2 regions of the Escherichia sp. HH091_1A genome follow, and region 1 is predicted to be linked to the other one. Evidence: predicted binding sites of a transcription regulator. Region 1 holds the regulator's gene; the other holds the start of a gene.

What was found. The regulator sigma-54, encoded in region 1, starts transcription at its own class of promoters, with help from an activator protein. The targets are predictions, from matches to a motif close to GTTGGCACANNTTTCGCTNT.
Region 2: a site for sigma-54 is predicted at 9,114-9,133, ahead of hycA (formate hydrogenlyase regulator HycA). Genes of this name have one in related genera too.

What each region holds. Positions count from the first base shown of each region.
Region 1 is NZ_AP025747.1:3,981,174-3,997,424, forward strand. Features, by position in the region: gene kdsD (arabinose-5-phosphate isomerase KdsD) at 1-211, shown strand, start outside; gene kdsC (3-deoxy-manno-octulosonate-8-phosphatase KdsC) at 232-798, shown strand; gene lptC (LPS export ABC transporter periplasmic protein LptC) at 795-1,370, shown strand; gene lptA (lipopolysaccharide ABC transporter substrate-binding protein LptA) at 1,339-1,896, shown strand; gene lptB (LPS export ABC transporter ATP-binding protein) at 1,903-2,628, shown strand; gene rpoN (RNA polymerase factor sigma-54) at 2,676-4,109, shown strand; gene hpf (ribosome hibernation promoting factor) at 4,132-4,419, shown strand; gene ptsN (PTS IIA-like nitrogen regulatory protein PtsN) at 4,537-5,028, shown strand; gene rapZ (RNase adapter RapZ) at 5,074-5,928, shown strand; gene npr (PTS phosphocarrier protein NPr) at 5,925-6,197, shown strand; gene yrbL (PhoP regulatory network protein YrbL) at 6,410-7,042, shown strand; gene mtgA (monofunctional biosynthetic peptidoglycan transglycosylase) at 7,039-7,767, opposite strand; gene elbB (isoprenoid biosynthesis glyoxalase ElbB) at 7,764-8,417, opposite strand; gene arcB (aerobic respiration two-component sensor histidine kinase ArcB) at 8,647-10,983, opposite strand; gene mnmL (tRNA modification radical SAM protein MnmL/YtqA) at 11,079-12,008, opposite strand; gene gltB (glutamate synthase large subunit) at 12,683-16,251, shown strand, end outside.
Region 2 is NZ_AP025747.1:3,429,357-3,445,607, reverse strand. Features, by position in the region: gene mutS (DNA mismatch repair protein MutS) at 1-2,508, opposite strand, end outside; gene QUF14_RS17410 (hypothetical protein) at 2,584-2,763, shown strand; gene QUF14_RS17405 (nitrous oxide-stimulated promoter family protein) at 2,795-3,148, shown strand; gene flhA (formate hydrogenlyase transcriptional activator FlhA) at 3,187-5,265, opposite strand; gene hypE (hydrogenase maturation carbamoyl dehydratase HypE) at 5,339-6,349, opposite strand; gene hypD (hydrogenase formation protein HypD) at 6,346-7,467, opposite strand; gene hypC (hydrogenase 3 maturation protein HypC) at 7,467-7,739, opposite strand; gene hypB (hydrogenase nickel incorporation protein HypB) at 7,730-8,602, opposite strand; gene hypA (hydrogenase maturation nickel metallochaperone HypA) at 8,606-8,956, opposite strand; gene hycA (formate hydrogenlyase regulator HycA) at 9,168-9,629, shown strand; gene hycB (formate hydrogenlyase subunit HycB) at 9,754-10,365, shown strand; gene hycC (formate hydrogenlyase subunit 3) at 10,362-12,188, shown strand; gene hycD (formate hydrogenlyase subunit HycD) at 12,191-13,114, shown strand; gene hycE (formate hydrogenlyase subunit HycE) at 13,132-14,841, shown strand; gene hycF (formate hydrogenlyase subunit HycF) at 14,851-15,393, shown strand; gene hycG (formate hydrogenlyase subunit HycG) at 15,393-16,160, shown strand; gene hycH (formate hydrogenlyase assembly protein HycH) at 16,157-16,251, shown strand, end outside.

The DNA.
Region 1 (16,251 bases):
CCGTGTCTTCGATATGGGTGTGGATGTTCGTCAGTTAAGTATTGCCGATGTGATGACGCCGGGGGGAATACGTGTACGCCCTGGCATTCTGGCCGTTGAGGCACTGAACTTAATGCAGTCCCGCCATATCACCTCCGTGATGGTTGCCGATGGCGACCATTTACTCGGTGTGTTACATATGCATGATTTACTGCGTGCAGGCGTAGTGTAAAGATTCAAGGATAAACAACAATGAGCAAAGCAGGTGCGTCGCTTGCGACCTGTTACGGCCCTGTCAGCGCCGACGTTATGGCAAAAGCAGAGAACATTCGTCTGCTGATCCTCGATGTCGATGGCGTACTGTCAGATGGCCTGATTTATATGGGCAATAATGGCGAAGAGCTGAAAGCGTTCAACGTTCGTGACGGTTATGGCATTCGTTGTGCGCTCACCTCTGATATTGAAGTCGCTATCATTACCGGGCGAAAGGCTAAACTGGTAGAAGATCGTTGTGCCACATTGGGGATCACTCACTTGTATCAGGGGCAGTCAAACAAACTGATCGCCTTTAGCGATCTGCTGGAAAAACTGGCAATTGCCCCGGAAAATGTGGCTTATGTCGGCGATGATCTCATTGACTGGCCGGTAATGGAAAAAGTGGGTTTAAGCATCGCCGTGGCCGATGCGCATCCACTGTTGCTCCCGCGCGCCGATTACGTAACGCGCATTGCTGGCGGTCGTGGCGCAGTGCGAGAAGTTTGCGACTTATTACTCCTGGCGCAGGGCAAACTGGATGAAGCCAAAGGGCAATCGATATGAGTAAAGCCAGACGTTGGGTTATCATTGTGCTATCACTGGCGGTTCTGGTGATGATCGGCATTAATATGGCCGAAAAAGACGATACCGCCCAGGTGGTCGTCAACAACAATGATCCCACCTATAAAAGCGAGCATACGGACACGCTCGTCTATAACCCAGAAGGGGCACTAAGCTATCGATTGATTGCTCAACACGTTGAATATTATTCCGATCAGGCCGTTTCGTGGTTTACGCAGCCGGTACTTACCACGTTTGATAAGGATAAAATCCCGACATGGTCCGTAAAAGCAGATAAAGCCAAGCTGACCAATGACCGGATGCTCTATTTATATGGACACGTTGAAGTCAACGCACTCGTGCCGGACTCTCAACTTCGCAGAATCACGACGGATAACGCGCAGATCAATCTGGTGACGCAGGATGTTACCTCTGAAGACCTTGTCACGTTATACGGAACAACATTTAACTCCAGCGGTCTGAAAATGCGCGGCAACTTACGCAGCAAGAACGCCGAGCTGATTGAAAAGGTTAGAACATCCTATGAAATTCAAAACAAACAAACTCAGCCTTAATCTTGTGCTTGCCAGCTCACTTCTGGCCGCCAGCATTCCGGCATTTGCCGTAACCGGAGACACTGATCAGCCGATCCACATTGAATCGGACCAGCAATCTCTTGATATGCAAGGCAACGTGGTTACCTTTACCGGTAATGTCATCGTCACCCAGGGCACCATCAAAATTAATGCCGACAAAGTGGTCGTTACCCGTCCGGGCGGCGAACAAGGTAAAGAAGTGATTGACGGCTACGGTAAACCGGCAACGTTCTACCAGATGCAGGACAACGGTAAACCCGTTGAAGGTCACGCTTCCCAGATGCACTACGAACTGGCAAAAGATTTTGTCGTTCTGACGGGTAATGCTTATCTGCAGCAGGTCGATAGCAACATTAAGGGTGATAAGATCACTTACCTGGTGAAAGAGCAGAAAATGCAGGCGTTCAGCGACAAAGGCAAGCGCGTAACCACCGTTCTGGTGCCGTCGCAGCTGCAGGACAAAAACAACAAAGGCCAGACCCCGGCACAGAAGAAGGGTAATTAATTCGTTATGGCAACATTAACTGCAAAGAACCTTGCAAAAGCCTATAAAGGCCGCCGCGTGGTAGAAGACGTCAGCCTGACCGTCAACTCCGGGGAAATTGTCGGTCTGCTGGGGCCAAACGGTGCCGGTAAGACCACCACTTTCTACATGGTTGTTGGCATTGTGCCGCGCGATGCGGGCAATATCATTATTGATGATGACGATATCAGTCTGCTGCCTCTGCATGCGCGCGCGCGCCGCGGTATCGGCTATCTGCCGCAGGAAGCCTCCATTTTTCGTCGCCTCAGCGTTTACGATAACCTGATGGCGGTACTGCAAATTCGTGACGACTTGTCTGCTGAACAACGTGAAGACCGCGCGAACGAGCTGATGGAAGAGTTTCACATCGAACACCTGCGTGACAGCATGGGGCAGTCACTCTCCGGGGGTGAACGTCGCCGTGTAGAAATTGCCCGTGCACTGGCTGCGAATCCGAAATTTATTCTGCTTGATGAACCGTTTGCCGGGGTTGACCCGATCTCGGTTATCGACATCAAACGCATCATTGAGCACTTGCGCGACAGCGGCCTGGGCGTGCTGATCACCGACCATAACGTGCGTGAAACGCTGGCGGTTTGTGAACGCGCTTATATCGTCAGTCAGGGGCATTTGATCGCCCACGGCACGCCTACAGAAATCTTACAAGACGAACATGTTAAGCGTGTATACCTTGGGGAAGACTTCAGACTCTGATAGGGTAGAAGTTTGCGACGTTTTATCAGGAGAGTACGATTCTGAACATGAAGCAAGGTTTGCAACTCAGGCTTAGCCAACAACTGGCGATGACGCCACAGCTCCAACAGGCTATTCGTCTGTTGCAGTTGTCGACGCTGGAACTTCAGCAGGAGCTACAGCAGGCGCTGGAGAGTAATCCGCTGCTTGAGCAAATCGACACTCATGAAGAAATCGACACCCGCGAAACGCAAGACAGTGAAACACTGGACACCGCCGACGCGCTCGAACAAAAAGAGATGCCGGAAGAGCTGCCGCTCGATGCCAGTTGGGACACCATTTACACCGCTGGTACACCCTCCGGCACCAGCGGTGACTACATTGACGACGAGCTGCCGGTCTATCAGGGCGAAACAACGCAGACCTTGCAAGATTACCTGATGTGGCAAGTCGAGCTGACACCGTTTTCCGACACTGACCGCGCTATTGCTACCTCTATCGTCGATGCCGTTGATGACACCGGTTATCTGACTGTTCCGCTGGAAGATATTCTCGAAAGTATGGGCGATGAAGAAATCGACATCGATGAAGTTGAAGCCGTCCTGAAGCGGATCCAACGGTTTGATCCGGTCGGCGTAGCGGCGAAAGATCTGCGTGACTGCCTGCTGATCCAACTCTCCCAATTCGACAAAACTACGCCGTGGCTGGAAGAGGCGAGACTGATCATTAGCGATCATCTCGATCTGTTAGCCAATCACGACTTCCGCACCTTAATGCGCGTCACGCGACTGAAAGAAGATGTGCTGAAAGAAGCCGTCAATCTGATCCAGTCGCTCGATCCACGCCCCGGACAGTCGATCCAGACTGGTGAACCGGAGTATGTTATTCCAGATGTACTGGTGCGTAAGCATAACGGTCACTGGACAGTAGAACTCAACAGCGACAGCATTCCGCGTCTGCAAATCAACCAGCACTACGCCTCGATGTGCAATAACGCGCGCAACGACGGTGACAGCCAGTTTATCCGCAGCAATCTGCAGGATGCCAAATGGTTGATCAAGAGTCTGGAAAGCCGTAACGATACGCTACTACGCGTGAGTCGCTGTATCGTTGAACAGCAGCAAGCCTTCTTTGAGCAAGGCGAAGAATATATGAAACCGATGGTACTGGCCGATATCGCCCAGGCTGTCGAAATGCATGAATCGACGATATCTCGCGTGACCACGCAAAAATACCTGCATAGTCCACGAGGCATTTTTGAACTGAAGTATTTCTTTTCCAGTCACGTCAATACCGAGGGCGGCGGCGAAGCTTCCTCAACGGCAATTCGTGCGCTGGTGAAGAAATTAATCGCGGCGGAAAACCCAGCGAAACCGCTAAGCGACAGCAAGTTAACCTCTTTGCTGTCAGAACAAGGTATCATGGTGGCACGCCGCACTGTTGCGAAGTACCGAGAGTCTTTATCCATTCCGCCGTCAAACCAGCGTAAACAGCTCGTTTGACCCAACCGATAAGGAAGACACTATGCAGCTCAACATTACCGGAAATAACGTCGAGATCACCGAGGCACTGCGCGAATTTGTTACTGCTAAATTTGCCAAACTTGAGCAATATTTTGACCGAATCAACCAGGTCTATGTTGTTCTGAAAGTCGAGAAAGTCACCCATACCTCAGATGCAACACTGCATGTAAACGGTGGTGAAATTCATGCCAGCGCGGAAGGTCAGGACATGTACGCTGCCATTGATGGCTTAATTGATAAGCTGGCACGCCAGTTGACCAAACATAAAGATAAACTGAAACAACACTAATTGTCCGGGCAATTAGCATGTGCATGGCGGCCTGTTGTGCGGCACAACGGGCCATTTGTACAGTTAATGCTCCGAACCTGTTCCACCGTTTGAGTGAGCAGGTTCTTAGGTGAAATTATGACAAATAATGATACAACTCTACAGCTTAGCACTGTTCTTAACAGGGAATGTACGCGAAGCCGCGTCCACTGTCAGAGCAAAAAACGCGCCCTGGAAATCATCAGCGAGCTGGCGGCAAAACAACTTAGCCTGCCGCCTCAGGTGGTTTTTGAAGCTATCCTGACGCGGGAAAAAATGGGCAGTACCGGTATCGGCAATGGTATAGCCATTCCGCATGGCAAACTGGAAGAAGATACTCTGCGCGCCGTTGGCGTTTTCGTTCAGCTCGAAACGCCCATAGCTTTCGATGCCATTGACAACCAACCGGTAGATTTACTGTTTGCGTTGCTGGTTCCAGCTGACCAAACCAAAACGCACCTGCATACTCTGTCGCTGGTAGCGAAACGTCTGGCGGATAAAACCATCTGCCGCCGTTTACGCGCAGCCCAGAGCGATGAAGAGCTGTATCAAATCATTACGGATACCGAAGGTACTCCGGATGAAGCGTAGTTATTCGGTAATGTCTCTTTTAGACGTTGTGAGGAGAAACAGTACATGGTACTGATGATCGTCAGCGGACGTTCAGGTTCAGGTAAATCTGTCGCCCTTCGTGCGCTGGAAGATATGGGTTTTTACTGCGTGGATAACCTCCCCGTAGTGTTGTTACCCGATCTGGCTCGAACTCTGGCCGATCGCGAGATTTCTGCCGCCGTCAGCATTGATGTTCGTAATATGCCGGAGTCACCAGAAATATTCGAACAGGCGATGAGTAACCTACCTGACGCTTTCTCACCGCAACTCCTGTTCCTGGATGCCGACCGTAATACCTTAATTCGTCGTTACAGTGACACGCGCCGCCTGCATCCGCTTTCCAGCAAAAACCTGTCGCTGGAAAGTGCTATCGACAAAGAAAGCGATCTACTGGAACCACTGCGTTCGCGAGCGGATCTGATTGTCGATACCTCAGAAATGTCCGTTCACGAGCTGGCAGAAATGTTGCGTACCCGTTTACTGGGTAAACGTGAACGCGAACTGACCATGGTCTTTGAGTCTTTCGGCTTCAAACACGGTATCCCTATCGATGCAGATTACGTCTTTGACGTGCGCTTCTTGCCGAACCCGCACTGGGATCCAAAACTGCGTCCGATGACAGGTCTTGATAAGCCTGTCGCCGCGTTCCTCGACCGCCACACAGAAGTACACAATTTTATTTACCAGACGCGAAGCTATCTTGAGCTATGGTTACCTATGCTGGAAACCAACAACCGTAGCTACCTGACGGTCGCCATTGGTTGTACTGGCGGGAAGCACCGTTCGGTGTATATTGCAGAGCAGTTGGCAGACTACTTCCGTTCACGCGGTAAAAACGTCCAGTCACGCCATCGTACGCTGGAAAAACGTAAACCATGACCGTCAAGCAAACTGTTGAAATCACAAACAAGCTGGGCATGCATGCCCGGCCTGCAATGAAGCTGTTTGAATTAATGCAGGGTTTTGACGCTGATGTGCTGTTACGTAACGATGAAGGCACTGAAGCTGAAGCCAACAGCGTTATTGCGCTGCTGATGCTGGATTCTGCCAAAGGACGGCAGATTGAAGTCGAAGCGACCGGTCCACAGGAAGAGGAAGCACTGGCCGCCGTTATCGCCCTCTTTAACTCTGGTTTTGATGAAGATTAATTTTCATCACTTTGACATACAAATCCCTTCAAGCTCCCCCCGACAATAAAAAAAGCGCGTACTGAAATCGTTATTAATGACGGAAATTGTACATTTTGTGCGCTTTTCACTTTCAGAAGAACCTTAAGAAAACCTTAAGAGGCATTGTTTAGGTTTTGTTTAAGTTATTCGACCATACTGGAGATCGTCAGAAAATATTTCCAGGAGATGGTATGATTCGCTTATCTGAACAAAATCCCCTGGGCACCGGAAGACATCGGAAATGCTATGCGCATCCGGAAGATGCCCAACGCTGTATCAAGATTGTCTACCACCGTGGTGATGGTGGTGATAAAGAGATCCGCCGTGAGTTAAAGTATTACGCGCATCTTGGTCGCCGGTTAAAAGACTGGAGTGGAATACCGCGCTATCACGGTACCGTGGAGACGGATTGCGGAACGGGTTATGTCTACGATGTGATTGCCGATTTCGACGGTAAGCCCTCCGTTACGCTGACCGAATTTGCAGAACAATGTCGTTACGAAGAAGACGTTGCACAGCTGCGCCAGTTACTGAAACAGCTGAAACGTTATTTGCAGGATAACCATATCGTGACGATGTCGTTGAAGCCGCAGAATATCCTCTGTCACCGCATCAGTGAGTCAGAGGTTATCCCCGTCGTCTGCGACAACATTGGTGAAAGCACGTTGATTCCACTGGCGACCTGGTCAAAGTGGTGTTGTCAGCGAAAGCAAGAGCGGTTATGGAAACGGTTTATCGCCCAGCCGGCACTGGCTATTGCCCTACAGAAAGATCTGCAACCACGTGAGAGCAAAACGCTGACCCTCACTTCGCGCGAAGCTTAATTCAGCTGGTGTTGTTGCATAAACGACTCACCGCCTAACTGATACATCTGCCGTAAAATCCACGCCTGACGGCTACGCACATAGCCCGATGGCGCGGAGACTTTGAAACGCAGTGGATTAGGTAATACGGCAGCCAGTAACGCAGCTTCCGACCGGGTAAGTTTGCTCGCGGGTTTGTGGAAATAACGTTGTGCCGCAGCTTCGACGCCAAACACACCGTCGCCAAATTCGGCGATATTCAGGTAAACCGTCAGGATACGCTTTTTGCTCCAGACTGTTTCTATCCCCAGCGTTAATCCGGCTTCCAACCCTTTTCGTACCCAGCTACGTCCATCCCATAAAAAGAGATTTTTGGCTGTTTGCTGAGAAATCGTTGATGCGCCGCGAATACGGTTTTCATTGCGCTCGTTGTGCGCCAGGGCTTGCTCAATGGAAGCGACATCAAAGCCCCAGTGCTCAGGAAACTTCTGATCTTCTGCGGCAATCACCGCCAGTCCCATCCACGGCGAGATTTGATCCATACTGACCCAGTCAGAATGTGCCACGTAACGAAAATTGCCATGCAGCCAGGCGCTGACTTGTCGCTCGGCCATTACCGCTGAGAAAGAAACAGGCGCAACGCTAAACAACGCGATGCCCCCGCCCCAGAAAACGGCGAGGACAACCATTAACCGTAGAAGAAAACGGCGAACGAAACTAAACACCGTTAAGCGGCTTTTACTCATTCAGTCAGAACCAGCACGCGGGAAACCAGCTTATCAATGCCGCTCGCCGCTTCTGCAATGTTCTGCGCAAGCATATATGCCGGGGTGGTGACAATCTTATTGTCTTCATCAACCACGATATCATCGACAGGACACGGCACATGCTCCGCGCCCATCTCTTCCAGCACTTCTGCGGTATCGATATCAGTACCGATGGTCAAACGCAGCGGGAAATCGAAAATTTTCGGCAGCATCGCCGGGGCAATACACATAAAACCAAGCGGTTTTCCGGCCTGATGCATCGCTTGTGCCAGCGCCTTTAATTCACGGTCAACGGTGCATTCGCTACCAAGACTGGCAAAATTGCTTAAATTCTTCGCCGCGCCAAACCCCCCCGGCACAATCAACGCATCCAGTTCAGCGGCATCGGCCTGAGCCAGAGGACGGATTTCACCGCGCGTTATTCGTGCCGCTTCAATCAGCACATTGCGCGTTTCCGTCATCGCTTCGCCAGTTAAATGGTTGATAACATCAACCTGCTGCTTATCCGGTGCAAAGCAGACCGCCTGCGCACCGCTGCGTGAAATAGCTAACAACGTCAACACCGCTTCATGAATTTCAGAACCGTCATAGACGCCGCATCCGCTCAGAATTACGCCAATTTTCTTCATTGTGATCATCCTTTCGCAATTGACTGAAACACATTAATTTTTTTAATAAAAATGCTACGCATCACACATTTAACTGATTCATGTAACAAATCATTTAAGTTTTGCTATCTTAACTGCGTGCGGCCTGAAAAACAGTGCTGTGCCCTTGTAACTCATCATAATAATTTACGGCGCAGCCAAGATTTCCCTGGTGTTGGCGCAGTATTCGCGCACCCCGGTCTAGCCGGGGTCATTTTTTAGTAGCTTTTGCCACCCACGCTTTCAGTACTTCTACGTCGTGACGCCACTCTTCTTTCATCTCTTCAATCCATTCACCGACGTTATCTTCCCAGGCTGGAAGGTCAGGAGACTGAATTTGCTGACCCAGCTGTTGCAGATGGCGTAAACCCACTGAACCCGCCGCGCCTTTAATTTTATGCCCTTCCTCGACGATGCCTTTTTTATCCTGCGCCGTCAGATTCGACTCCAGTACACTCACATAGCCCGGCATCATCTTCTCAAACACTGCTAACCCGTCGGTGATCAGCTTCGGTCCTACAAGTTCGAGATACTGTTCCAGCATGGGAATATCGAGCAATGCTTCTGATTTACTGTTCTCTTCTGTCGTCACCGTACTCTCCTCATCATCCTGGGTATCCCAGAATTTCTTGATCATCGCGGTTAGCGCCGGAACAGAAAGCGGCTTACTCAGCACATCATCCATTCCAGCATTGAGGTACTCTTGTTTGTCTTTCAGCACGTTAGCGGTTAAGGCCACCAGCGGCGGTAAATCCTCGCGCGGATAACGCTTCGTCAGTTCACGAGAGATATCCAGCCCGGTCATATCTGGCAACTGAATATCCAGCAACACCAGGTCGTATTCACCCGGTTTAAACATCTCCAGCGCCGCCTTGCCGGTCATTGCGACATCAACGCTGTTTCCTAATTTTTCCAGCACAGAACGCGCGACAATCACGTTCAGTTCAATGTCCTCCACCAGCAGCACATTCAGCGCCGGTAAAGGCATATCGTCTTCGTCAAACGCATCATCGACCTCTTCAGCCACCGACGGTGCGTGGATCGTCAACGTAAAGGTGGAACCTTTGCCCTGTTCGCTGGTAACCGTAATATCGCCGCCCATATTTTTCGCCAGACGACGAGAAACGGCCAGACCAATACCGGTGCCAGTGGCGGGCTTACCGCCGTGACTGTCTTTCACCTGGTAATACATGGCGAAAATTTTATCCAGCTCATCCTGCGGAATGCCAATGCCGGAATCTTCCACTTCAAAATGCAGCATATCGCCTTCATCGTAGCGCACGCGCACGGTAACCTGGCCCTGCTGGGTAAATTTGACGGCGTTACTGATGAGGTTCCACAGGATCTGCCGTAAACGCGTCCCGTCGGTAATGACCTGATGCGGTAATGGCAGCGTCGGCTCCAGATTAAAGCGCAATCCTTTCTGTTGCGCCTGCAATGCGGAGAGATTTTCCAGATCGGCAAGGAAGCTGGTGAAATCAACCGGCTGATTATCAAGCTGGACCTTGCGCCGTTCCATCTTATCCATGTCGATAATATCGTTGAAGATATTCCCCAGCGTGACGGCAGAAACATGGATGGTTTTGAGATATTTTTCCTGCTCGGCGGTGAGTTCGGTATCCAGCAGAATGCGGCTCAGGCCGACGATACCGTTCAGCGGTGTACGCAATTCGTGACTGATGGTGGAAATAAACGTCGTTTTGTCGCGGCTGGCGCGTTCAAGTGCATCCTGATACCGCTTACGCTCGGTAATGTCGCGACCAAAGCCCATCAAACCGTGACGTTTACCCACGCGGTCGTAGTACGGCACTTTACGGATTTCAAAGCAGGCTTTGCGTCCGTCGGGATAATCCAGCCACTGCTCATAGGTCAGTGACACATTATGACGGAACACTTTTTCATCGGTTTCAATGACTTTCGCAGCGGCTTCCGGTGAGTAAACATCAGCAGGTTTTAAATGAACCAGTTGTTTTTCGCTTTTTCCGGTCAGCAGCTCCATCGCGCGGTTACAGCCGGAAAACTCTTTATCTTCGTTACGATAAAAAACCAGGTCGGGTGAAGCATCAAGGAAGGAACGTAAGAATGAGGATTGCTGCTCGAGCTGAATTTGTGTCTCTTCGCGCTCTTTAATTTCAATTTTCAGTTGGCCGAAGGTTTCCTGCAGTTCTGCTTCCGCTTTTTCACGAACGGCAATTTCCTGATTTAGCTGGGCAATATTATCTTTTAACTGAACGTTGAGGCTCAAATCGCGCTCGCGCATCTCCTCCAGTTTTTGCACCAGCCGTGACAGACGTTGTCGTGACTCCTCCAGTTGCTCGACGACCACCGATAGAAAGTAGACCGCCCACGGCGTAATCAGCAAACCAAAGAAGATAGAACGAATAACATCAATGCTTTCGACCTGACCATGCAGCACCATGGTCACTGCCATTTGTACCACAATGGCAAGAACGACGAGGGCCAGCGCCAGCAACATTGAGAAGCGCACCAGACCTAACTTCATCATCAGGTCAACATAATACTGCGCCAGCAGACGAATTTGCTTCATTAGGGAATTCCTTCACGACAACCTGCCCCAATAATACCCAATTCTGACAGTTACGTTATAAATTGTGTGAGAAATGCGGAATTCCCCTCAATGGCCTACTCCGTTGGAGGTAGCCACGGACGTCCCAGCGCCGATCCCTGTACGCCATGTTCATTCAGATAGCGATCCAGCTCGACCATTCCCGTCCATCGATTTTCGCACCACAGCGGAGCAAGCAGCGTCGGGCGACGGGCGCTGGCGGAAATGCGGTGGTAGATCACTTCCGGTGGCGTATGGCGAATCATTTCTCCGGCAGTGAGCGTGTAATCGTCCAGTTCAATACCGTTCAAACGCCCCGCTTCCCAGGCTTTCGCCATAATGCTGCCTTTTACTATATGTAGCGGATGCAGCTTTATGCCGTCCACGCCGGTTTCAACCACTCGCTCCAGCGTTTGCAAACATTCAGCCTGCCCTTCTCCAGGCAGGCCGACAATTAAGTGAGAACACACCTTCAGCCCGCGCTCACGCGCCAGCTGCGTCGTGCGCTGATAGCAGGCAAAATCATGACCGCGATTGATGCGATGCAGCGTTTTGTCGTGGGCGGTTTGTAGCCCCAGCTCCAGCCACACTTCGTAGCCCTGGTCTTTATATTCGCAAAGCAGATCCAGCACCGCATCCGGCACGCAGTCCGGGCGGGTACCAACACACAAACCGACAATATTGGCCTGGCTCACCGCCTGCTGATACATAGAACGCAGCACCTGAACTTCGGCAAAGGTGCTGGTATACGCCTGAAAGTAGGCCAGATAGCGTTTAGCGCGGTTAACTAAATTCGCCTGGTGCGCCAGTTGCTCGGCAATGGAATGATGCTGCTGCGCTTCATCGGCAAACGAGGCAACATTACAGAATGTGCAGCCACCACGCCCGATGGTACCGTCACGGTTAGGGCAGCTAAAACCGCCGTGCAGCGTCAGCTTATGCACCTTTTGCCCATAACGACGGGTGAGATCACCACCAAACATATTGACTAATTTCTGTAACTGCATAATCTGATAGACCGCGCCTTGAAAAGAGGCCAAAGCCTGCCATTTTTAGCTCAATTCGGCGATGACCTGGATCAATCGTCCCAGCCTGCTTTTATCAATTGCATAATCAATCAAAATTACCGAAATTTCATGCATAATCACATAAATCACTTTTGCTTATCTTGTGTCAGATTTTTTTATCTCCTTATGGATTTTAGGCAAAAACAGTAGCATGAAACGTCATTGCCAATTAAGGCAGTATAAAATGCTGGTTTTCTCATCAGTTCAAGGCAGGATAAGGGTTAACACGCCTTTATGACAGTCAGGAAATGACTGCTTCCCTAACGACGCCTCTTTTCAACTTAATTAACAAATCCTTTTTAATTTCAATAAATTAATAAAGAATTTTGCGCTAAAGCACATTTCTGTACCAATAAGCTTGCCATTTGACCTGTATCAGCTTTCCCGATAAGTTGGAAATCCGCTGGAAGCTTTCTGGATGAGCAGCCTGCTCATCATATTTATGCAGTAATTGAGATCCCCTCTTCACCGTATTAATCGATGCGAAAAGGACAACAAGGGGGCGAATGCGAGGCGCGCGTATGAAACGCAAACCCCGTCGCCACGCTCTTTCTGTGCCCGTGCGCAGCGGTTCGGAAGTGGGGTTCCCGCAGAGCCTGGGGGAGGTTCACGATATGTTGTACGATAAATCCCTTGAGAGGGATAACTGTGGTTTCGGCCTGATCGCCCACATAGAAGGCGAACCTAGCCACAAGGTAGTGCGTACTGCAATACACGCACTGGCCCGCATGCAGCACCGTGGCGCGATTCTCGCCGATGGTAAAACCGGTGACGGTTGCGGCTTGCTGTTACAAAAACCGGATCGCTTTTTTCGCATTGTTGCGCAGGAGCGAGGCTGGCGTTTAGCGAAAAACTACGCCGTCGGGATGCTTTTCCTGAATAAAGATCCTGAACTCGCCGCGACCGCACGCCGCATCGTTGAAGAAGAGCTGCAACGCGAAACGTTGTCGATTGTCGGCTGGCGTGATGTCCCCACTAACGAAGGCGTGCTGGGTGAAATCGCCCTCTCCTCTCTGCCACGCATTGAGCAAATTTTTGTGAACGCCCCGGCAGGTTGGCGTCCGCGCGATATGGAGCGCCGTCTGTTTATCGCCCGCCGCCGCATTGAAAAGCGTCTCGAAGCTGACAAAGACTTCTACGTCTGTAGCCTGTCGAATCTGGTGAACATCTATAAAGGTCTGTGTATGCCGGCGGATCTGCCGCGCTTCTACCTGGACCTCGCGGACCTGCGTCTGGAATCGGCCATCTGCCTGTTCCACCAGCGCTTCTCCACTAACACCGTACCGCGCTGGCCGCTGGCGCAGCCGTTCCGCTACCTGGCGCATAACGGTGAAATCAACACCATCACCGGTAACCGCCAATGGGCGCGCGCGCGTACCTATAAATTCCAGACACCGCTAATCCCTGACCTGCACGACGCCGCACCGTTCGTCAACGAAACCGGCTCTGACTCCAGTTCCATGGATAACATGCTGGAACTGCTGCTGGCGGGCGGGATGGATATCATCCGCGCCATGCGTCTGTTAGTACCACCCGCCTGGCAGAACAACCCGGATATGGACCCGGAACTGCGTTCCTTCTTTGACTTTAACTCCATGCATATGGAGCCGTGGGATGGCCCGGCGGGCATCGTGATGTCCGATGGTCGTTTTGCTGCCTGTAACCTCGACCGTAACGGTCTGCGTCCGGCGCGCTACGTCATCACCAAAGATAAGCTCATCACCTGCGCCTCTGAAGTCGGTATCTGGGATTATCAGCCTGACGAAGTGGTCGAAAAAGGCCGCGTGGGGCCAGGCGAACTGATGGTTATCGACACCCGCAGTGGGCGTATTCTGCACTCGGCAGAAACCGATGACGATCTGAAAAGCCGCCATCCATATAAAGAGTGGATGGAGAAAAACGTCCGCCGTTTGGTGCCGTTTGAAGACTTGCCCGATGAAGAAGTGGGTAGCCGCGAACTGGACGACGACACGCTTGCCAGCTACCAGAAACAGTTTAACTACAGCGCGGAAGAGCTGGACTCCGTAATTCGCGTACTGGGTGAAAACGGTCAGGAAGCGGTCGGTTCGATGGGCGACGACACCCCATTCGCCGTGCTCTCCAGTCAGCCGCGCATTATTTACGATTACTTCCGCCAGCAATTTGCCCAGGTCACCAACCCGCCAATCGACCCGCTACGTGAAGCGCATGTTATGTCGCTCGCCACCAGCATCGGGCGTGAAATGAACGTCTTCTGTGAAGCAGAAGGCCAGGCGCACCGTTTAAGCTTTAAATCGCCGATTCTGCTCTACTCCGATTTCAAACAGCTCACGACGATGAAAGAGGAGCACTACCGCGCAAATACGCTGGATATCACCTTTGACGTCACTAAAACCACGCTCGAAGCGACGGTCAAAGAGCTGTGCGACAAAGCAGAACAGATGGTGCGTAGCGGCACCGTGCTGCTGGTGCTTTCTGACCGGAATATCGCTAAAGATCGCCTGCCGGTTCCGGCTCCGATGGCGGTTGGCGCGATCCAAACCCGTCTGGTCGATCAAAGCCTGCGTTGCGATGCCAATATCATCGTCGAAACCGCCAGCGCCCGCGACCCGCACCACTTCGCCGTGTTGCTGGGCTTCGGCGCGACGGCTATTTATCCGTACCTGGCCTATGAAACGCTGGGCCGCCTGGTAGACACCCACGCGATTGCCAAAGATTATCGTACCGTGATGCTCAACTACCGTAACGGCATCAACAAAGGCTTGTACAAAATCATGTCCAAAATGGGCATCTCCACCATCGCGTCTTACCGCTGCTCGAAACTGTTCGAAGCGGTCGGTCTGCACGATGATGTAGTGGGCCTGTGCTTCCAGGGGGCGGTCAGCCGCATTGGTGGGGCAAGCTTTGAAGACTTCCAGCAGGATCTGCTGAATCTGTCGAAACGTGCCTGGCTGGCGCGTAAGCCCATCAGCCAGGGCGGCTTGCTGAAATATGTGCACGGTGGCGAATACCACGCCTACAACCCGGACGTTGTGCGCACACTGCAACAGGCGGTACAAAGCGGCGAGTACAGCGACTATCAGGAATACGCGAAGCTGGTTAATGAGCGTCCGGCAACCACGCTGCGCGATCTGCTGGCAATTACGCCGGGTGAAAACGCAGTCAACATTGCCGATGTTGAACCGGCAAGCGAACTGTTTAAACGCTTCGATACCGCTGCGATGTCTATCGGCGCGTTAAGCCCGGAAGCCCACGAGGCGCTGGCGGAAGCGATGAACAGCATCGGCGGTAACTCGAACTCCGGTGAAGGTGGTGAAGATCCGGCGCGCTACGGCACTAACAAAGTGTCGCGCATCAAGCAGGTGGCTTCTGGTCGCTTCGGCGTTACTCCGGCGTACCTGGTCAATGCTGACGTCATTCAGATTAAAGTCGCCCAGGGCGCGAAGCCGGGCGAAGGCGGTCAGTTGCCGGGCGACAAAGTCACTCCTTACATCGCCAAACTGCGCTATTCGGTGCCCGGAGTGACGCTGATCTCCCCGCCGCCGCACCACGATATCTACTCTATCGAGGACTTAGCGCAGCTCATTTTCGACCTCAAGCAGGTCAACCCGAAAGCGATGATCTCCGTGAAGCTGGTTTCTGAACCGGGCGTTGGTACCATCGCGACTGGCGTGGCGAAAGCTTATGCGGACTTGATCACCATCGCAGGCTATGACGGCGGCACCGGCGCAAGTCCGCTTTCATCGGTGAAATACGCAGGCTGTCCGTGGGAACTCGGCCTGGTGGAAACCCAACAGGCGCTGGTTGCCAACGGCTTGCGTCATAAGATCCGTTTGCAGGTCGATGGCGGCCTGAAAACAGGTGTCGATATCATCAAAGCGGCGATTCTCGGCGCAGAAAGCTTCGGCTTCGGCACTGGCCCGATGGTGGCGCTCGGCTGTAAATACCTGCGAATCTGCCACCTGAACAACTGCGCCACCGGTGTAGCAACTCAGGATGACAAACTGCGTAAGAACCACTATCACGGCTTACCGTTCAAAGTGACCAACTACTTTGAATTTATCGCCCGTGAAACCCGCGAGCTGATGGCGCAACTGGGCGTAACGCGCCTGGTGGATCTGATTGGCCGTACCGACCTGCTCAAAGAGCTGGACGGTTTCACCGCCAAACAGCAGAAACTGGCGCTGTCGAAGCTGCTGGAGAC
Region 2 (16,251 bases), 550 kb from region 1:
TGAATCCGGGTCAAGATTTTCCAGCGCTTCGACCGCTGGCGACGTTTCTTCCGGTACTGACAGCAAAGACATTTGCGTACCATCCACTTGCGTAGCGGCGGCGTTCGGCGAAATGCTTTCCAGTTCACGCAGTTTTTGCCGTGCGCGCTTAATCACCTCTTTTGGCACGCCCGCCAGAGCAGCAACCGCCAGGCCGTAGCTTTTGCTCGCCGCGCCATCCTGCACACTGTGCATAAAGGCGATGGTGTCGCCGTGCTCCAGTGCATCGAGATGCACGTTGGCGACGCCTTCCATTTTCTCCGGCAGTTGAGTCAGTTCAAAGTAGTGGGTAGCAAACAACGTCAACGCTTTAATCTTATTCGCCAGATTTTCAGCGCACGCCCATGCCAGCGACAGACCATCGTAAGTGGACGTTCCGCGCCCAATCTCATCCATCAACACCAGGCTGTACTCCGTGGCGTTATGCAGAATATTGGCGGTTTCGGTCATCTCCACCATAAAGGTTGAACGCCCGGATGCCAGATCGTCAGCCGCGCCCACACGGGTAAAGATACGATCGATAGGTCCAATCTCGACTTTTTGCGCCGGTACGTAGCTGCCGATATAGGCCATCAGCGCAATCAGTGCGGTCTGGCGCATATAGGTACTTTTACCGCCCATATTCGGACCGGTGATGATCAACATGCGACGCTGCGGCGACAGGTTCAGCGGGTTAGCGATAAACGGCTCATTCAGTACCTGTTCAACCACCGGATGGCGACCTTCGGTAATGCGAATGCCCGGTTTATCAATGAAGGTCGGGCAGGTGTAGTTCAGGGTATAGGCTCGTTCCGCCAGGTTTACCAGTACGTCGAGTTCTGCCAGTGCGCTCGCGCTCTGTTGCAACGCTTCCAGATGCGGCAACAGCAGGTCGAACAACTCTTCATAAAGCTGTTTTTCCAGTGCCAGCGCTTTACCTTTCGAGGTGAGTACTTTGTCTTCATACTCTTTTAGCTCTGGAATAATGTAGCGTTCGGCGTTTTTCAGCGTCTGACGACGCATATAGTTGATGGGTGCCAGATGGCTTTGTCCACGGCTAATCTGAATGTAATAACCATGCACCGCGTTAAAGCCGACTTTCAGCGTGTCCAGGCCGGTACGTTCACGCTCGCGAACTTCCAGACGCTCCAAATAATCTGTCGCGCCGTCAGCCAGCGCGCGCCACTCATCCAGCTCTTCGTTATAGCCTGATGCGATAACACCACCGTCGCGTACCAGCACCGGCGGTGTGTCGATGATTGCTCGCTCCAGCAGATCGCGCAGCTCTGCAAACTCGCCCATTTTCTCACGCAGCGCCTGTACCGGTGCACTATCGACACTTTCTAACTGCGCGCGTAGTTCTGGCAGTTGCTGGAAAGCGTGACGCATACGGGCCAGATCGCGTGGGCGAGCAGTCCGTAAAGCCAGACGTGCCAGAATACGTTCCAGGTCGCCGACCTGACGCAGTACCGGCTGCAGCTCAGCGGTGAAATCCTGCAATGCGCCAATAGTTTGCTGGCGCTCAAGCAACACGCGGGTATCGCGCACTGGCATATGCAGCCAGCGCTTCAGCATACGACTCCCCATCGGCGTTACAGTGCAGTCGAGCACGGAAGCCAGCGTGTTTTCCGCACCGCCCGCCAGGTTCTGGGTAATTTCCAGGTTACGGCGCGTCGCGGCATCCATAATGATACTGTCCTGCTCACGTTCCATAGTGATAGAACGAATGTGCGGCAGAGTCGTACGTTGAGTATCTTTCGCATACTGCAACAGACAACCGGCGGCACAAAGTCCGCGCGGCGCGTTCTCGACGCCAAAACCGACCAGATCGCGAGTGCCAAATTGTAGATTCAACTGCTGGCGCGCGGTGTCGATTTCAAACTCCCACAGCGGACGACGACGCAGGCCGCGACGACCTTCAATCAGCGACATTTCAGCAAAATCTTCTGCATACAGCAGTTCCGCCGGATTAGTGCGTTGCAGTTCTGCCGCCATCGTTTCGCGGTCAGCCGGTTCGCTCAGGCGAAAACGACCGGAACTGATATCCAGCGTCGCGTAGCCGAAACCTTTACTGTCCTGCCAGATAGCCGCCAGCAGGTTGTCCTGACGCTCCTGCAACAGCGCTTCATCGCTGATGGTGCCCGGCGTAACGATACGCACAACTTTGCGCTCAACCGGACCTTTGCTGGTCGCCGGATCGCCAATTTGTTCGCAGATGGCAACGGACTCGCCCTGATTCACCAGTTTGGCGAGGTAGTTTTCCACCGCATGGTAGGGAATCCCCGCCATCGGGATCGGCTCTCCCGCGGAAGCGCCGCGTTTGGTCAGTGAAATATCCAGCAGTTGTGACGCACGTTTTGCGTCGTCATAAAACAGTTCGTAAAAGTCACCCATCCGGTAGAACAGCAGGATCTCGGGATGCTGGGCTTTCAGCTTGAGATACTGCTGCATCATGGGCGTATGGGCATCGAAATTTTCTATTGCACTCATGGGGTTATGTCCGGTTCCCTGATATTAAATGGGGTGTGATGGTTTTTATTTTCGTTGTAATCACATAAGGCGCACATGATACCGGAGTTAATCATTTCAGGGGAAGAAGCGAACGGCGAGTTCTTGATGGTGATTCCGGGAAAGATGCTGTTTTGCAGCTTTTGCGTGATGCTTATGAAGCAAGTACGCAAAATTGTATCAGTTGGCGACCCCTTCTTCTTCAGAGCCATAGTCTCCTTTCAAATTAAGTTGTAATATAAATACATCTTAAGAGTATGGAGGCAGCATGTCTGGCAAGCGTATCTCTCGTGAAAAACTGACGATTAAAAAAATGATCGATCTTTATCAAGCGAAATGCCCGCAGGCGTCAGCGGAGCCGGAGCATTACGAAGCGTTGTTTGCCTACGCGCAAAAACGGCTGGATAAATGTGTGTTCGGCGAAGAGAAACCCGCCTGTAAGCAGTGTCCGGTGCACTGTTACCAGCCTGCAAAGCGTGAAGAGATGAAACAGATTATGCGTTGGGCCGGGCCGAGAATGCTGTGGCGTCATCCGATCCTAACCGTACGCCATCTCATTGATGACAAGCGTCCGGTGCCGGAGTTGCCAGAAAAATATCGCCCGAAAAAACCTCGTGAATAGTATACCGGACAGGCAGATCTGTCCGGCACCTCATGCAGTTAAACCAATGCCGATTTATCAATCCCCAGTCGTTTCATCCGTGATAGCAGTGTGGTGCGTTTTAGTCCCAGACGTTGCGCCGCGCCTTTCGGCCCGGCAACCACGCCGTTAGTCTCTTTTAATACACGCACAATTAGCTGATATTCATCTTCGCCCTCCTGAGCGACGACCGTTGCAGTCGGCGGCGTTTTAGGTTCCGGTAAAGCAATATCAGGCAATGACAGCTGCAGCACGTTGCCACGTGTCAGCAATACCGCGCGCTCAATGACGTTTTCCAGCTCGCGTACGTTACCTGGCCACTCCATATTGCTCAACGCGCGCAATGTTTCGGCAGGAATGCTGTCGATATTACGCCCCAGACGGCGGGCAATTTTAAAAGTAAAGGCTTTCGCCAGCAGCGGAATATCTTCCGGACGCTCGCGTAGTGGCGGCAGGTGGATCGGGAATACGTTCAGGCGATAATAGAGATCGCTACGGAACTCGCGGTCGGCAACCATTTTTTTCAGATCGCGGTTAGTCGCGGCAATTAAACGCACGTCCGTCTGTATAATTTTATTACTGCCGAGACGTTCAAACTCCTGTTCCTGTAATACACGCAGCAACTTCGGTTGTAACTCCAGCGGCATATCACCCACTTCATCGAGGAACAGGGAGCTTTTATCCGCCAGCTCAAAACGACCGATACGCTGGGCGCTGGCTCCGGTAAACGCACCACGCTCATGGCCAAACAGATCGCTTTCCAACAATCCGGCAGGCATCGCCGCGCAGTTCATTTTTACCATGCGGCGATTATTACGCCCACTGAGATTATGGATCGCGCGGGCAATCAGCTCTTTACCAGTGCCAGTTTCACCGAGGATCAGAACTGTACTGTCACTTTGTGCCACCATTTCAACTTGTTTAAGCACGCTGTACATGGCTTCACTGCGACCAATAATCTCGCCAAATTCACTATCAACATTGTTGAGCTGCTCGGTCAGGGCGAGATTTTCATCAACCAGTCGTTCTTTCAGACGATGAATTTCCTGATAGGCAAGGGCGTTATCGACAGCGATTGCCACACGTTCGGCAATCTGGCGCAGTAAATTCAGATTGGTCGTGGTAAACACTTTCTCTTCGCATTGCGCCAGTTTCAGCACGCCCAGCATGGTGTCGCCAGACATCAGCGGTAACAGGCACAAGGTTTGAATCTGGTTGCCCCAGGTGTCGAACAACATGCGTTCGTAGGGGGCTAAATTATCTCGCTCGTGGAGATTAATCAGCAGCATCTCTTTGCTTTTAAACACGCGTTCGGTGAGGGTTCCTGCTTCATCGACTTCGCTCTGTTCGTGAGCGGGATGCTGTTTATCAAGATAGTGAGTGGAGTAGATGTTGAGTTTGTTTTTACGGTGGCTGCGTAAGACGATGCTGATATCGTCAATGTCGAAATAGTAATGGATTTCTTTGGCGACTTCGCTGACCAGTTCGTCCATATCCAGGCGAGAAAGCACCGCGTTGGTGATGGCAACCAGGATGCGGAAGTTATCGCGTTCCCGGCATAACAACTCATAGTCGACATTATTGACGACGCGGCTCTGGATTTGTTCGGTGACGACAGAAATGATCTGCGTAAAAGTTTGCAGGCGATTGAACTCTTTTTCACTCCACGGGCGATCGTCATAACGAATAAATTCACAGCCACCAAAAATATGCCCTTCCGCCGCCAGTGGCATCAGGCAATAGTGACCAAATTTGGGGTATAGCCCACCAGCGGCCAGCTGCGGCCAGGTTTCACAAAATTCTTCGTAACTGCAATGCAGTGTATCAGGGCGCGACAAAATGCTGCGCACCGGACCGTGTGCCAGAACAGTTTCGTCTTCATAATTTATGGGGGTGTCTTTTTCACGCGACGCGTAATAAGACGCACGTTGAGTATGCGCTTGCCACAACACAATAGCTGCATTGTCGGCGAGCGCAGAACGCTTTACCAATTGCGAAAGAGCCTCACACAGCGAGGCCAGATCGGGCTGCTGCAATAGTGTCCGAGTGATGTCGAACAACCCTTGTTGTCCGAGATCACTCATCGGTGTATATGACATTTTGTTCTTCCAGGAAAGCACCGCAAAGCGGTGCAAAAGGTCATTGACTAAATATAGGAGATTTAGAATTTTATTAGCATATACGCGGAAGCGGTTCGGCGTGTGGTAAATCGAGGGTTCGTTTCACGCCATACAGACCGGCAAGACGAACACCTTTACGTTCCACCACTTCACCAATCAGCGCCGCGTCTTTCCCCAGTGGATGGGAATGTAACGCCGCCAGCACTTGCTCTGCTGCGTTGCGTTCAACGGCGATCACCAGTTTGCCTTCGTTGGCAAAGTTAAGGGCGTCCAGCCCCAGCAGTTCGCAAACGCCGCGCACGGCAGGTTTAACCGGCAGTGCCGCTTCTGAAATTTCAATACCACAACCGCAGGCTGCCGCGAACTCATGAACTACCGCGTTCACTCCACCACGGGTGGCGTCACGCAGTGCCTTCACACCGGGAATATCACGCAGCGTCTGGATGAGCGGCGTCAGCACTGCGCAGTCGCTGACCAGTTCGCCATCCAGCCCCAGTTGCTCGCGCAGATTAAGAATAGTTGCTCCGTGGTCGCCGAGAGTTCCACTCACCAGCAGAACATCGCCTGCGGTTAGCGTCTGTGCGCCCCAGTGAATATTCGCCGGGATCGCGCCCATGCCAGCGGTGTTGATAAACAGTTTATCTGCCGCGCCGCGTTGCACCACTTTAGTGTCGCCAGTAACGATGGCAATGCCTGCCGCGCGGGCGGTTTCTGCCATGCTGGTCACCACGGCTTTTAGCGTCTCCATCGGCAATCCCTCTTCGAGGATAAAGCCACAAGAGAGATAGCGCGGAATAGCGCCACTGACCGCAACGTCATTCGCGGTGCCACAAATCGCCAGCTTGCCAATATTACCACCAGGAAAGAACAGCGGGTCGATGACGTAGCTGTCGGTGGAGAACGCCAGACGGTCGCCTTCTGCCACCAGCTGCGCCAGCTCAAGGCGCGCCTGGTCTTCCTGTTCTGCCAGCCACGGATTGGCAAAAGCTTCCATAAATAGGCTGTTGATTAATTGCTGCATCGCCTGGCCGCCGCTGCCGTGGGCGAGTTGGATATTATTCACGCTTCACTCTCCTGCTGACGATACTGATACCACGCGGCGCATGCTCCCTCGGAGGAAACCATCAGCGCGCCAAACGCGGTTTGAGGATTACAGGTGTTACCAAACAGCGGGCATTGATGCGGCTTACATTTGCCCGTCAATACTTCGCCACAACGTGCGCGCGGGTCATCGCAAACCTGCTGCGGTGCCGGGCGGAAATGCGCTTCGGCGTCAAATCGTTGATAGTCTGGCGTCAGGTGTACACCAGAAGATTCAATCATGCCTAAGCCGCGCCATTCGCTGTCGCCGTTGACGCAGAAGACATCCGCAATCGCCTGTTGCGCCAGCAGGTTACCGGCATCCGGCACCACGCGCCGATACTGATTTTCTACCTTGCTGTGGGCCGCTATTTTCTGCTCCACCAGCATGACCACGCCTTGTAGTAGATCAAGCGGTTCGAATCCAGCAACCACCAGAGGACGATGAAAATCACTGGCGATAAAATTATAGGCGTCGGTGCCGATAACCATACTGACGTGGCCCGGCGCGAGGAACGCATCGATACCGTTATCCGGCTGTTCCAGCAAACTGCGTAGCGTTGGGATCAGCGTAATATGCTGGCAGAAAAAGTAAAAATTTTGCACATCGCGGGCTTTCGCCTGTTGCAGAGTGATGGCCGTCGTCGGCATGGTGGTTTCAAACCCTAAGCCGAAGAACACCACTTTACGAGTTGGATTCTCCTGCGCCAGTTTCAACGCATCCATTGGCGAGTAAACGATGCGAACATCGGCACCGCGCGCTTTTGCCTGTAACAGCGACCCTTGTTTCCCTGGTACGCGCATGGCGTCGCCAAAGGTACAGAAGATGACTTCCGGATGGCTGGCAATCTCCACGCAGGTGTCGATTCTTCCCATCGGCAGTACACATACCGGGCAACCCGGACCGTGGATAAACTCGACGTTTTCCGGCAGCAACTGGTCGAGGCCGAATTTAAAAATGGCGTGGGTATGACCGCCGCACACTTCCATAATTCGCAGAGGGCGTTCAGCGGTGTAAGAGAGATGTGAAGCACGTTCGCGTAGATGCTCAATTAACTGCATCACCTGTTCCGGCGCGCGATATTCATCAACAAAACGCATTATTTTTCCTCGCCATACAACAGCGCGCCGACATCCGGCTCAACGTCAAACATATTTTGTAAGGCGTCGAGAGTGTCGCGCGCTTCGGCTTCATTAATTACGCTCATGGCAAAGCCAACGTGAACCAGTACCCACTGGCCCACGCGTGGCTGACCGTTTTCATCGCAGCTGCCGACTAACGTTAGATCGACGTCGCGCTGAATACTGCAGACGTCGACTTTCGCCTGGTTGCCGTCAATGGTGCGGATCTGGCCGGGAACGCCTATGCACATCGCTGTGTCTCCAGCCAGTTCAGCCACTGGTCCATCCCTTCGCCGCTGGTGGCGGAAATAAGGATGATTTCAATTTCTGGATTGACTTCGCGGGCGCAGGCGATGCACTTCTCAACGTCGAAATTGAGATACGGCAGCAGGTCAACTTTGTTGAGCAGCATCAGTGAGGCGGCGGCAAACATATGTGGATATTTCAGCGGTTTGTCTTCACCTTCGGTAACGGAAAGCACCGCCACTTTGTGTTTTTCACCGAGATCGAAGCTCGCCGGACATACGAGGTTGCCAACGTTTTCGATAAACAGAATACCGTTATCGTCCAGTGGCAGGCGCGGCGCGGCGTCGGCAATCATCTGTGCGTCAAGATGGCAACCTTTACCGGTATTCACCTGAATCGCTGGCGTGCCGGTAGCGCGAATGCGCGCGGCATCGTTCACGGTTTGCTGGTCACCTTCAATAACTGCGCACGGAACGCTGTCTTTCAGGCGTATCAAGGTTTCCGTCAGCAGGGTGGTTTTACCGGAACCAGGGCTGGAAACCAGGTTGAGTACCAACTGATTGCGGGCAGCAAAGCGCGCTCGGTTGCGTTCAGCCAGACGGTTGTTTTTGTCCAGCACGTCAATTTCGACTTCCAGCATCCGACGCTGGCTCATGCCCGGCGCGTGAGTACCCGCTTCGCCATGACCGTAATGCAGGTCGCCTTCTTCAGTCTGGCTGGGGGTAAATTCAGGCGCTTTAATGCCGGTGATTTTCATCTTCGGGCGTGCCGCCGGGGCAAATGGCGCGCTACGAAACGCGGAATGAGGGTTATGTTCATCACCCTCGATATACAGGTTGCCTTCACCGCAACCGCATGTTGTACACATCGCTCACTCCTGGTCTATTTCTATCCGCCGAATCTGTAAACCGTCGTCTGCCACAATTTGTAGCATGTCGCCATGACACTGTGGACAGCGTCGGACGCGCTGGGTTAATAGCGTCACATATTGTTGGCATGTTTCGCACCAGCATTCGGCCTCTTGTTCTTCGAGGTGCAGTTTACAACCTTCCGCCACGCTGCCGCGGCAAACCAGATCAAAACAAAAGGCAAGAGAGCTGGTTTCGACACAAGAAAATGCGCCAATTTTGAGCCAGACCCCAGTTACGCGTTTTGCGCCGTGTTTTGCGGCCTGCTGTTCGATCAATTCCAGTGCCCGTTGGCAGAGGGTTATTTCGTGCATATCGCCTCCCATTAACTATTGCCAGCTACAAGCAATAATTGTGCCAGTGTTGATTATCCCTGCGGTGAATAATGTCGATGATGTCGAAATGACACGTCGACACGGCGACGAAATTCATCTTTAGCTTAAAAATCGCTTTAATAACAATAAATTAAAAGTTGGCACAGAAAATGCTTAAAGCTGGCATCTCTGTTAAACGGGTAACCTGACAATGACTATTTGGGAAATAAGCGAGAAAGCCGATTACATCGCACAGCGGCATCGTCGCCTACAGGACCAGTGGCATCTCTACTGCAATTCGCTGGTTCAGGGGATCACGTTATCGAAAGCGCGCCTGCATCACGCCATGAGCTGTGCGCCAGACAAAGAACTCTGTTTCGTCCTTTTTGAACATTTTCGCATTTACGTCACCCTGGCGGATGGCTTTAACAGCCACACCATCGAGTATTACGTCGAAACGAAAGAGGGTGAAGAAAAACAGCGGATTGCGCAGGCACAATTGAGCATTGACGGAATGATAGATGGCAAGGTCAACATCCGCGATCGCGAACAGGTGCTGGAACACTATCTCGAAAAAATCGCTGGCGTTTACGACAGCTTATACACCGCCATTGAAAACAATGTACCGGTGAATTTAAGCCAACTGGTAAAGGGACAAAGCCCGGCGGCATGAGCTGAGGCTTTGCCCGTTTTGCAGGCGTTACGCCTGTTTGGGGATGGGCGTGTCGATGAGTGTCGAAAATGACATTTCATCGGCATGTTTTCGTCAAAAATGACAATCACCTGAGGAATGCCTGGTGAATCGTTTTGTAATTGCTGACTCCACGCTCTGTATCGGCTGCCACACCTGTGAGGCCGCCTGTTCAGAGACGCATCGCCAGCACGGCCTGCAATCAATGCCGCGCCTGCGAGTGATGCTAAATGAAAAAGAATCTGCGCCGCAGCTCTGTCACCACTGTGAAGATGCACCCTGTGCGGTGGTCTGCCCGGTTAACGCTATCACCCGCGTTGATGGGGCAGTGCAGCTGAATGAAAGCCTGTGCGTAAGCTGCAAACTGTGCGGCATCGCCTGCCCGTTTGGCGCAATCGAATTTTCCGGCAGCCGTCCGCTGGATATTCCGGCAAACGCCAATACCCCGAAAGCACCACCGGCACCGCCTGCTCCGGCGCGTGTCAGCACGTTGCTTGACTGGGTGCCGGGTATTCGCGCGATCGCCGTCAAATGTGACCTCTGTAGCTTTGATGAACAAGGTCCGGCCTGCGTGCGGATGTGCCCAACCAAAGCCCTGCATCTGGTGGATAACACCGATATCGCCCGTGTCAGCAAACGTAAGCGTGAGCTGACTTTTAACACGGATTTTGGCGATCTCACCTTGTTTCAGCAGGCTCAAAGTGGAGAGGCTAAATGAGCGCAATTTCCCTGATCAATAGCGGCGTGGCGTGGTTTGTTGCCGCCGCTGTTCTGGCATTTCTCTTTTCTTTTCAAAAGGCGTTAAGCGGCTGGATTGCCGGAATTGGCGGCGCGGTGGGTAGCCTGTATACGGCAGCCGCAGGCTTCACTGTGCTGACTGGCGCGGTTGGCGTGAGCGGCGCGTTGTCGCTGGTAAGCTACAATGTGCAAATCTCTCCGCTTAATGCGATTTGGCTGATAACTCTCGGCCTGTGCGGTCTGTTTGTCAGCCTCTACAACATTGACTGGCATCGCCATGCGCAGGTGAAGTGTAACGGCTTGCAGATCAATATGTTGATGGCTGCTGCCGTCTGTGCCGTCATTGCCAGCAATCTGGGCATGTTCGTAGTAATGGCAGAAATCATGGCCCTGTGTGCGGTGTTCCTCACCAGCAACAGCAAAGAGGGCAAACTGTGGTTTGCGCTGGGGCGTCTTGGCACTTTGCTGCTGGCGATTGCTTGCTGGCTGCTGTGGCAACGTTACGGCACGCTGGATCTGCGCCTGCTGGATATGCGCATGCAACAGCTGCCGCTTGGTTCCGATATCTGGCTGCTCGGTGTGATTGGTTTTGGCCTGCTGGCCGGGATTATCCCGCTGCACGGCTGGGTGCCGCAGGCACATGCTAACGCCTCTGCGCCAGCTGCGGCGCTGTTTTCCACGGTGGTGATGAAAATTGGCCTGCTGGGTATTTTAACCCTGTCTCTGCTGGGTGGTAATGCGCCGCTGTGGTGGGGAATTGCACTTCTGGTACTCGGCATGATCACCGCGTTCGTCGGCGGTCTGTATGCGCTGATGGAGCACAACATTCAGCGTTTGCTGGCTTACCACACTCTGGAAAATATCGGCATCATCCTGCTGGGGCTGGGCGCTGGCGTAACGGGTATCGCGCTTGAACAACCGGCGCTGATTGCCCTTGGCCTGGTCGGTGGTCTGTACCATCTGCTTAACCATAGCCTGTTCAAGAGCGTACTGTTCCTCGGGGCTGGGAGCGTCTGGTTCCGTACCGGTCATCGCGATATCGAAAAACTCGGCGGTATTGGCAAAAAAATGCCGGTTATCTCCATCGCCATGTTGGTCGGTCTGATGGCAATGGCTGCGCTGCCACCGCTGAACGGTTTTGCCGGGGAATGGGTTATCTATCAATCCTTCTTCAAACTGAGCAATAGTGGCGCGTTTGTTGCTCGTCTTCTCGGGCCGCTGCTCGCCGTGGGGCTGGCAATTACCGGTGCGCTGGCAGTGATGTGTATGGCGAAAGTTTATGGCGTTACTTTCCTTGGCGCGCCGCGTACCAAAGAAGCCGAAAACGCCACCTGTGCGCCGCTCCTGATGAGCGTAAGCGTAGTGGCACTGGCGATTTGCTGCGTGATTGGCGGTGTTGCTGCGCCGTGGCTGCTGCCGATGTTGTCTGCAGCCGTACCTCTGCCGCTGGAGCCTGCTAATACAACCGTTTCTCAACCAATGATCACGTTGCTGCTGATTGCCTGCCCACTTCTGCCATTCATCATTATGGCGATTTGCAAAGGCGACCGTCTGCCGTCGCGTTCCCGCGGCGCTGCCTGGGTATGTGGCTACGACCATGAAAAATCAATGGTGATTACCGCTCACGGTTTTGCCATGCCGGTGAAACAGGCATTTGCGCCAGTGCTGAAACTGCGCAAATGGCTGAATCCGGTGTCGCTGGTACCAGGCTGGCAGTGCGAGGGGAGTGCGTTGCTGTTCCGCCGGATGGCGCTGGTTGAACTGGCGGTGCTGGTGGTGATTATTGTTTCACGAGGAGCCTGAGAATGAGTGTTTTATATCCGTTAATTCAGGCGCTGGTGTTATTTGCCGTTGCGCCGCTGCTCTCCGGTATTACCCGCGTGGCGCGCGCCCGCTTGCATAACCGTCGCGGGCCGGGCGTGTTGCAGGAGTATCGCGACATTATCAAACTGCTGGGTCGTCAGAGCGTTGGTCCCGATGCCTCCGGCTGGGTGTTCCGCCTGACACCGTACGTAATGGTTGGCGTCATGTTGACTATCGCTACCGCGCTGCCGGTAGTGACTGTCGGTTCTCCGCTGCCGCAACTGGGGGATTTGATCACTTTACTGTATCTCTTCGCCATTGCGCGTTTCTTCTTTGCCATTTCTGGTCTGGATACCGGTAGTCCGTTTACTGCTATTGGCGCGAGCCGTGAAGCGATGCTTGGCGTGCTGGTCGAACCGATGTTGCTGCTTGGTCTGTGGGTCGCCGCGCAGGTGGCCGGTTCCACCAACATCAGCAACATCACCGACACCGTTTATCACTGGCCGCTGAGTCAGAGCATCCCGCTGGCGCTGGCGCTTTGTGCCTGTGCGTTCGCCACCTTTATCGAAATGGGCAAACTGCCGTTCGACCTGGCGGAAGCCGAGCAGGAGCTGCAGGAAGGTCCGCTCTCTGAGTACAGCGGCAGCGGCTTTGGTGTCATGAAATGGGGTATCAGCCTGAAACAGCTGGTGGTGTTACAGATGTTCGTCGGGGTGTTTATTCCGTGGGGACAAATGGAAACCTTCACTGCCGGTGGGCTGCTGCTGGCGCTGGTGATTGCCATCGTCAAACTGGTGGTCGGCGTACTGGTTATCGCGCTGTTCGAAAACAGCATGGCCCGTCTGCGTCTTGATATTACACCACGCATTACCTGGGCTGGTTTTGGCTTTGCATTTTTAGCGTTCGTCTCCTTGCTGGCGGCGTGATTAAAGAGAGTTTGAGCATGTCTGAAGAAAAATTAGGTCAACATTATCTCGCCGCGCTGAATGAGGCATTTCCGGGCGTCGTGCTGGACCACGCCTGGCAGACCAAAGATCAGCTGACTGTCACCGTAAAGGTGAACTATCTGCCGGAAGTGGTGGAGTTCCTCTACTACAAGCAGGGGGGCTGGCTGTCGGTGCTGTTTGGTAACGACGAACGCAAACTGAATGGTCATTACGCCGTTTACTACGTGCTGTCGATGGAGAAGGGCACTAAGTGTTGGGTAACGGTGCGCGTCGAAGTTGACGCCAACAAACCGGAATATCCGTCCGTGACACCGCGCGTTCCGGCGGCGGTGTGGGGCGAGCGCGAAGTGCGCGATATGTACGGTTTGATTCCGGTAGGGCTTCCGGATGAACGCCGTCTGGTGCTGCCGGATGACTGGCCGGATGAACTTTATCCGCTGCGTAAAGACAGCATGGATTATCGTCAGCGTCCGGCACCAACTACCGATGCTGAAACCTACGAGTTCATCAACGAACTGGGCGATAAGAAAAACAATGTCGTGCCGATTGGTCCGCTGCACGTCACTTCTGACGAACCGGGCCACTTCCGTCTGTTCGTCGATGGCGAAAACATTATCGACGCCGACTACCGCCTGTTCTATGTCCATCGCGGCATGGAAAAACTGGCGGAAACCCGCATGGGTTACAACGAAGTGACCTTCCTCTCTGACCGTGTGTGCGGGATCTGCGGCTTTGCTCACAGCACCGCCTACACCACGTCGGTGGAAAACGCGATGGGTATTCAGGTGCCAGAACGTGCGCAGATGATCCGCGCCATTCTGCTGGAGGTAGAACGCCTGCACTCGCATCTGCTCAACCTCGGCCTCGCCTGTCACTTTACCGGCTTCGACTCCGGCTTTATGCAGTTCTTCCGCGTGCGTGAAACCTCCATGAAAATGGCAGAGATCCTTACCGGTGCACGTAAAACCTACGGCCTGAACCTGATCGGCGGGATTCGTCGCGATCTGCTGAAAGACGACATGATCCAGACCCGCCAGCTGGCACAACAGATGCGTCGTGAAGTGCAGGAGCTGGTGGATGTGCTGCTGAGCACACCGAACATGGAACAACGCACCGTCGGTATTGGTCGTCTGGACCCGGAAATCGCTCGCGACTTCAGTAACGTTGGCCCGATGGTCCGTGCCAGCGGTCACGCCCGTGATACCCGTGCCGATCACCCGTTTGTTGGTTATGGCCTGCTGCCAATGGAAGTCCACAGCGAGCAGGGCTGCGACGTGATTTCCCGTCTGAAAGTGCGTATCAACGAAGTCTATACCGCGCTGAACATGATCGACTACGGTCTGGATAACCTGCCGGGTGGCCCGCTGATGGTGGAAGGCTTTACCTACATTCCGCACCGTTTTGCGCTGGGCTTTGCCGAAGCGCCGCGCGGTGATGATATCCACTGGAGCATGACCGGCGACAACCAGAAGCTGTACCGCTGGCGCTGCCGTGCCGCGACCTACGCGAACTGGCCGACCTTGCGCTACATGCTGCGCGGCAACACCGTTTCTGATGCGCCGCTGATTATTGGTAGCCTGGACCCTTGCTACTCCTGTACCGACCGCATGACCGTGGTCGATGTGCGTAAGAAGAAGAGCAAAGTGGTGCCGTACAAAGAACTTGAGCGCTACAGCATTGAGCGTAAAAACTCGCCGCTGAAATAAGGAATCGCCATGTTTACCTTTATCAAAAAAGTCATCAAAACCGGCACGGCGACCTCGTCTTACCCGCTGGAGCCGATTGCAGTTGATAAAAACTTCCGTGGTAAGCCAGAGCAGAACCCGCAGCAGTGCATCGGCTGTGCAGCCTGCGTCAATGCCTGCCCGTCAAACGCCTTAACGGTTGAAACTGACCTCGCCACCGGTGAGCTGGCGTGGGAGTTCAATCTTGGACGCTGCATCTTCTGTGGACGCTGCGAAGAAGTCTGCCCGACGGCGGCGATCAAACTGTCGCAAGAGTACGAACTGGCGGTGTGGAAGAAAGAAGATTTCCTGCAACAGTCTCGCTTCGCGCTGTGCAACTGCCGCGTCTGCAATCGTCCTTTCGCCGTCCAGAAAGAGATCGACTACGCCATTGCGCTGCTTAAGCACAATGGTGACAGCCGCGCGGAAAACCACCGCGAAAGCTTTGAGACTTGCCCGGAATGTAAGCGCCAGAAATGCCTGGTGCCGTCCGACCGTATTGAACTGACTCGCCATATGAAAGAGGCCATCTGATGAGCAATTTATTAGGCCCCCGTGACGCCAACGGCATTCCGGTCCCGATGACGGTGGATGAATCCATCGCCAGTATGAAGGCGTCGTTACTGAAAAAAATCAAACGTTCTGCCTACGTTTACCGCGTGGACTGCGGCGGCTGCAACGGCTGCGAAATTGAAATTTTCGCTACCTTATCGCCGCTGTTCGATGCAGAACGCTTCGGCATTAAAGTCGTTCCGTCTCCGCGTCATGCGGATATTTTACTGTTTACCGGCGCGGTCACCCGTGCAATGCGATCCCCTGCGCTGCGTGCGTGGCAGTCCGCGCCGGACCCGAAAATCTGTATCTCCTACGGTGCCTGCGGTAACAGCGGCGGGATCTTCCACGATCTCTACTGCGTGTGGGGGGGTACGGATAAAATCGTCCCGGTGGATGTCTACATTCCGGGGTGCCCGCCAACGCCAGCCGCCACGCTGTACGGCTTTGCAATGGCGCTCGGCCTGCTGGAGCAGAAAATTCACGCCCGTGGGCCGGGTGAACTGGATGAACAACCGGCAGAGATCCTGCATGGCGATATGGTGCAGCCGCTGCGTGTAAAAGTAGATCGCGAAGCACGCCGTCTGGCGGGTTATCGTTACGGTCGCCAGATTGCCGATGATTTCCTGACGCAGTTAGGGCAGGGTGAAGAGCAGGTTGCACGCTGGCTGGAAGCGGAAAACGATCCGCGTCTGAACGAGATTGTCAGCCATCTGAATCATGTTGTTGAAGAGGCGCGTATTCGATGAGTGAAAAGGTGGTGTTCAGTCAACTGAGCCGTAAATTTATTGATGAGAACGATGCTACGCCCGCCGAGGCGCAGCAGGTGGTCTATTATAG